2 regions of the Thauera sp. SDU_THAU2 genome follow, and region 2 is predicted to be linked to the other one. Evidence: predicted binding sites of a transcription regulator. Region 2 holds the regulator's gene; the other holds the start of a gene.
What was found. Region 2 encodes FNR, which switches genes on or off when oxygen is low (the NO sensors DNR and NnrR bind a similar motif). Its sites were predicted from a motif close to TTGANCTAGNTCAA; they were not measured.
Positions count from the first base shown of each region.

Region 1: a site for FNR is predicted at 1,671-1,684, ahead of napF (ferredoxin-type protein NapF). Genes of this name have one in related genera too.

Region 1 is NZ_JBBWUN010000003.1:4,350,437-4,353,811, forward strand. It holds gene AAFL97_RS22020 (HAMP domain-containing protein) at 1-455, shown strand, start outside; partial or broken gene AAFL97_RS22025 (ATP-binding protein) at 355-831, shown strand; gene narL (two-component system response regulator NarL) at 988-1,638, shown strand; gene napF (ferredoxin-type protein NapF) at 1,760-2,296, shown strand; gene AAFL97_RS22040 (chaperone NapD) at 2,293-2,547, shown strand; gene napA (nitrate reductase catalytic subunit NapA) at 2,549-3,375, shown strand, end outside.
Region 2 is NZ_JBBWUN010000003.1:903,677-907,051, forward strand. It holds gene AAFL97_RS05315 (PHA/PHB synthase family protein) at 1-185, shown strand, start outside; gene AAFL97_RS05320 (Crp/Fnr family transcriptional regulator) at 195-878, opposite strand; gene AAFL97_RS05325 (SirB2 family protein) at 981-1,370, shown strand; gene fnr (fumarate/nitrate reduction transcriptional regulator Fnr) at 1,430-2,176, opposite strand; gene hemN (oxygen-independent coproporphyrinogen III oxidase) at 2,323-3,375, shown strand, end outside.

The sequences.
Region 1 (3,375 bases), 3.4 Mb from region 2:
GTGATCGCCTCGACCATCGGCCCCTGCGTCGACCGCAGCGCGCGCGGCGACGAGGCCTGCAACGCCTGCCGCGCGCAATCGGCAGCCGGCGAAACGGTCGAAGGCGAGCGCAAGCTGCTGCGCTTTCCGCTGCGCGACCGCGAGCACCATTACGGCATGCTGCGGCTGGCGCTGCCGGCCGACCATGGGCTGGAGGACTGGCAGTGCCAACTGGTCGAAGCACTGTCGCGCCACATCGGCATGGCGCTTGGGGCCGCCCGCCGCGGCGAGCAGGAGCGCCTGCTGGCGCTGCAGGAAGAGCGCTCGGTGATCGCGCGCGAGCTGCACGATTCGCTCGCGCAGTCGCTGTCCTACATGAAGATCCAGATGAGCCTGCTGCAGCGCGCGCTGGCCGATCCGGCGCGCCTGAGCGATGCGGACACGATCCTGGGCGACCTGCGCAACGGGGTGAATGATGCCTACCGCCAGTTGCGCGAACTGCTGGTGTCCTTCCGCCTCGAGCTGTCCGGCGACCTGCGCAGTCTGCTGCGCGCGGCGGTGGCGGAATACGGCGAGCGCGCGGATGTCGACATCACGCTCGACATCCGCCTGGCCGGCTGCAGCCTGACGCCCAACCAGGAAGTCCACGTGCTGCAGATCGTGCGCGAGGCGCTGTCGAACATGCTGCGCCACGCACTGGCGCGCCATGCGCGCGTGGGCCTGGAGTGCGACGAAGCGGGCTACGTCACGGTCGCGATCGAGGACGACGGCGTCGGCATCGACGAAGGGCCGATCGGCGGCCGCGACCACCACGGCCTGTCGATCATGCGCGAACGCGCGCGCAGCCTCGGCGGCACGATCGAGATCGGCCGCCGCAGCGAAGGCGGTACCCGCGTCGGTGTCCGCTTCCGGGCCGTCACCGCCGCGCCTGCTTCCGCGCAATCCTCCCTGCCTGCCATTCCGCCCGCGTTCTACGGGCACTGCACTGTTCCAGCAAGGAAACCGCCGATGAGCGAACCGTCCGTCGAATCCGTCCTGATCGTCGATGATCACCCCCTGTTCCGCAAGGGGCTCGCCCAGCTGCTGCAGACGGTGCCGGGCTTCCGCCTGGTGGGCGAGGCGGCCGGCGGCGAGGAGGGCATCGAGATGGCGCGCGCGCGGCAGCCGGACCTGGTGCTGCTCGACCTCAACATGCGCGACCTCAACGGCCTGGAAGTACTGCGCCAGTTGCGCCAGTTGAAGCCCGAGCCGCGGGTGGTCATGATCACCGTGTCCGACCAGGGCGAGGACGTCGTCGCCGCGCTGCGCGGCGGCGCCGACGGCTACCTGCTGAAGGACATGGAGCCCGAGGCGATGCTGGAAGCGCTTGCCGACGTCGCCGCCGGCCGCGTCGTCATTCCGCCGCAGCTCAACCACCTGCTGGCCGCGGCGCTGCGCAGCGAAGCCCGGCCGCAGACGCCCGATGCCGCCGGCCTGACCGAGCAGGAAACGCGCATCCTCGAGAAGATCGCCGCCGGGCTGTCGAACAAGATGATCGGGCGCGAGCTCGACATCGCCGAAGGCACGGTCAAGGTCCACGTCAAGCACATCCTGCGCAAGCTCGACCTGCGCTCGCGCGTCGAAGCCGCGGTGTGGGCGGTGGCGCACCTGCGTAGCTGACGGCCGGGCAGCCTCCCGCATTCGCGCCGTTCTTGACGGCGGTCAATGACCGCACTCCGACTATGGGTTTGAATCGGCGGCGTACATATGGCACGCCGTACATAGGCTGCCCGGAGGATTCGTGCAAACGGCTTCACTTTCCCGTCGGGGTTTTCTGCGTGGTGGCATGCGCGTGGTGGCTCCGGCCGTCCGTCCTCCGTGGGCGCGGGTCGAGGCGGCCTTCCTCGCCGCCTGTAGCCGTTGCGATGCCTGTATCGACGCCTGTCCGACCGACATCCTGCTGAGGGCGGACGGCGGCTTTCCCGGTGTCGACTTTTCTGCCGGCGCGGGTGAATGCACGTTCTGCGGCGAATGCGTGGCGCACTGCGAACCGCAGGCCTTGGTGCGCAGCGCGGAAGACGGCGCGCCGTGGGCGCTGAAGGCGAGCATCGGCCGCGGCTGCCTCGCCGAATCGGGCGTCGAATGCCGTGTCTGCGGCGAAAACTGCCCGGTGGGAGCGATCCGCTTCCGTCCGCGTCTCGGCGGCGTGGCCTTGCCGCAACTGGACGCCGAAGCCTGTACCGGCTGCGGTGCCTGCTTCGCGCCCTGTCCGACGCGGGCGATCGCGGTGACGGCGGACAGGGTGGCGAACGAATTTCCGACAGAGAGCGAACGATGAAGATTGCAAGTCTGGTGCTGCGGGCGCTGCCCGCGGATTTCCCGGAAATCAAGGCGGCGCTGGCACAAATCCCGGGGGTCGAGATCCACGGCTCTTCCGAGGAGGTCGGCCGCATCGTGGTCACGGTCGAGGATGGCGAGGGCTGGTCGGTCACCGATTCGATCCTCGCGGTGAACCTCGCGCCCAAGGTGCAGGCGGTGACGCTGGCTTACGAATATACCGATGACGGTCTGGAATTGACGGAGGAATGAAATGAGCATGAATCGGCGTGATTTCATCAAGAGCAATGCGGTCGCCGCGGCCGCCGCGACCGCCGGCATCGGCATTCCGGTGGTCACCCAGGCGCAGGGCGTGGCCAGCGCCGGCACCAAGGTGCGTTGGGACAAGGCCGCCTGCCGCTTCTGCGGCACCGGCTGTTCGGTGCTGGTCGGCGTGCAGAACGGCCGTATCGTCGCCACCCAGGGCGACCCGGATTCGCCGGTCAACCGCGGCCTGAACTGCATCAAGGGCTACTTCCTGTCCAAGATCATGTACGGCGAGGACCGCCTGACCCAGCCGCTGCTGCGCATGAAGAACGGCAAGTACGACAAGAACGGCGAGTTCACGCCGGTGTCGTGGGACCAGGCCTTCGACATCATGGAACAGAAGTGGAAGGCCGCGCTGAAGGAGCACGGCCCGGAATCGATCGCGATGTTCGGCTCCGGCCAATGGACGATCTGGGAAGGCTACGCCGCTTCCAAGCTGATGAAGGCGGGCTTCCGCAGCAACAACCTCGATCCCAACGCGCGCCACTGCATGGCCTCGGCGGTGGTCGGCTTCATGCGCACCTTCGGCATCGACGAGCCGATGGGCTGCTACGACGACATCGAGAACACCGACAGCTTCGTGCTGTGGGGCTCGAACATGGCCGAGATGCACCCCATCCTGTGGAGCCGCATCACCGACCGCCGCCTGTCCAGGGATGGCTGCGAAGTCCATGTGCTGTCGACCTTCGAGCACCGCTCCTACGAGCTGGCCGACAACCCGATGATCTTCGTGCCGCAGACCGATTTGGCGATCCTGAACTACATCTGCAACCA
Region 2 (3,375 bases):
CGCGCCGTTCCGACACCACCGACAGCTGGCGCCAGCGCGCCGAGCAGCACCAGGGCAGCTGGTGGGAAGACTGGATGCGCTGGCTCAAGCCGCGCGTCGGCCCGGAGGTCGAGGCGCGGCCGGTCGCGAACGACGCTTTCCCGGCCTTGTGCCCGGCACCGGGAAGCTACGTGCTGGAGCCCTGAGCCGCGTGCTCAGACCTGGTGGCGTGCCAGGCGGGCAGGGTCGTGCAGCGTGATGTGCTTGCCGTGCACGCTGATCAGGCCGGACTCGCTGAGGTCGTGGAAGATGCGCGACAGGGTCTCGGGCGTCAGGTTCAGGCGCGAGGCGATCACCTGCTTGCTGGTGGGCAGGTCGATCTCGCAGGGCGAGTCGCTGTCGGCGACCTGCAGCAGATAGCCGATCACGCGCTGGATGCTCGAGCGCAGCGAGTAGGTCTCGACGTCCTGGATCAGGCCGTGCAGGCGGATCGACATGCCGGCGAGCAGCTTGTGGGCGAAGGAGGGGTCCTGGTCGATCAGTTCGCTGACCACGGCCTGGCCGACGTGGATCAGCGCCGTTTCGGTCAGCGCCTCGGCGAACACCGGGTAGGGCTTGTTCATGAACATCACCGCTTCGCCGAAGCTCTGCATCGGGCCGATGATCTCGACGACCTTTTCCGTGCCCTGCGGCGAGGAGAAGGCGAGCTTGACCTGACCCGAGACGACGAAGTAAAAGCCATGCGGCTGGTCGCCGCGCTGGAACAGGACTTCGCCGCGGGCGATGTGGCGGTCGCGGGTGTAGCGGGCGATGCGCTCGATGTCGGCTGCGGACAGTTCGCCGAAAAGCGGAATGCGCTTGAGCAGCGCGGGGATGTCTATGGGTGGGGTGCTGGCCATGTGCGGGCGCTCCTGATGGGAAGCCGTCTCGTTTGTCGGCCTCCATTCTAATTGAGGGCAGGGGCCAAGGCGGCCGTGCCGCCCCTGGAAAAAAGGAAGAACATGTATTTCGCCATCAAGCATCTTCACGTCACCTGTGTGGCGCTCAGCATCCTGGGCTTCCTGCTGCGAGGCTACTGGATGATCAGCGGCAGCCCCTTGCTGAAGAGCCTGCCGGCGCGGGTGCTGCCCCACGTCGTCGATAGCGTCCTGCTGATCACGGCGATCGTGCTGGCGGTGATGATCCAGCAGTATCCGTTCCAGGCGGATTGGGTGACGGCCAAGGTCATCGGGCTGGTCGCCTACGTCGTGCTCGGCACCATTGCGCTCAAGCGCGGCAAGACGCGCTCGCAGCGGTTGTTCGCGTTTGCTGCCGCGCTCGCGGTGTATGCGTGGATCGTGTCGGTGGCGCTGAGCAAGAACGCTGCGGGCTATCTGGCCGCCGTCGCCTGACGGGGCGGTCGAGGCAGCGAGGCGGGAAGGGGGCAAAAACAGGCCGGAGGCAGGCGCTCTCAGCGCCCGCAGCCGGCCGTCTGATGCTGGACCAGCTTGCGCAGCCTGGTCGTGTCGAGCAGGCGGATGTGCTTCTGCTGCACGGCGATCAGGCCTTCTTCCTGGAAGCGGGAGAAAGCGCGCGACACTGTTTCGAGCTTGAGGCCGAGGTAGGAGCCGATTTCCTCGCGCGTCATGCGCAGGTGGAATTCGGCCGCGGAAAAGCCGCGCGCGGTGAAGCGCTGCGACATGTTGAGCAGGAAGGCCGCGAGCCGCTCCTCGGCGCGCATCGAGCCGAGCAGCATCATCACGCCGTGGTCGCGCACGATCTCGCGGCTCATGACCTTGTGGAACTGGTGCTGCAGGCCTTCGACCTCGTGCGACAGTTGCTCGAGCTTGGCGTAGGGAATCACGCACACTTCGCTGTCTTCCAGCGCCACCGCGTTGCAGCTGTGGTTTTCGGTGCTGATGCCGTCCAGGCCGAGGATCTCGCCCGTCATCTGGAAGCCGGTCACCTGGTCGCGGCCGTCCTCGAGCAGCACGTCGGTCTTGAACGAGCCGGCACGAATGGCGTAGATCGCCTCGAAAGGATCACCCGCACGATACAGGCTCTGCTGGCGCTTGACCTTGCGGCGGCCGCCGACCAGTTCGTCGAGCTGGTGCAGCTCGCTGTCGGACATGCCGAAGGGCAGACACAGCTCCACGAGATTGCATTGCGAACAGGCGGTCTTCAACCCGTTCATGGTGACTGGCACGCTTGCCCTCATCTGCACGATAATTCCGTTTCCTTCAGACACTGTCTCGGGCGCCCTCATCAGTCCATCGGTTCCGGTCTGTTCCTGCCCGTTGATCCACGTCAACCAAAATATTGCGGTGTTCTGCCATTGTTCGGCAGACACTCAAGTTTCAGATCATGACCGACCAGAACGAACTCATCTTCGACCCGCAGCTCATCCGCCGATTCGACATCAACGGTCCGCGGTACACCTCCTACCCCACTGCGGATCGCTTCGTCGAGGCATTCAACGCTGATGCCCTCAAGGATTGGCTTGCCAAACGCGCCATCGGCGGCGTCAGCAAACCTCTCTCATTATACTTCCACATCCCGTTCTGTAACACGATCTGCTACTACTGCGCCTGCAACAAGATCATCACCAAGGATCACGGGCGCTCGGCCAAGTACCTGAAATACCTGGCCAAGGAGATCGAGATGCAGGCCGCCTGTCTGGAGGGCGGCCACCAGGTGACGCAGCTGCACCTGGGCGGCGGAACGCCCACCTTCCTGTCGCACGACGAAATGCGGCAGCTGATGGCATCGGTGCGCGAGCATTTCACGCTGGTGCCGAACGGCGAATATTCCATCGAGGTCGACCCGCGCAAGGTGGATTACGACACCGTCGCGCTGCTGGCTGAACTCGGCTTCAACCGCATGAGCGTCGGCGTGCAGGACTTCGCCGAGGACGTCCAGCGGGCGGTCAACCGCATCCAGAGCTTCGAGGAAACCAAGCTCGTCATCGATGCCGCACGTGGCAACGGCTTCAAGTCGGTGAGCATGGACCTGATCTACGGCCTGCCCAGGCAGAACGTGATCAGCTTCAACCGCACGCTCGAACAGGTGCTGGAGATCTCGCCCGACCGCGTCTCGCTCTACAGCTATGCGCACCTGCCGGGCCTGTTCAAGCCGCAGCGCCGCATCTCGCAGGACGACATGCCCACCGCCGACACCAAGCTGCAACTGCTGCAGCTCGGCATCCGCCGCCTGACCGAAGCGGGCTACGTCTATATCGGCATGGACCACTTCGCCAAGCCGGACGACGAACTGACCGTCGCCCAGCGCCAGGGCCGGCTGCACCGCAACTTCCAGGGCTATTCGACCCAGGCCGAATGCGACCTGCTGGCCTTCGGCGTGTCGGCGATCGGCAAGATCGGCCCGGTGTATGCGCAGAACGTCAAGACGCTCGACGAC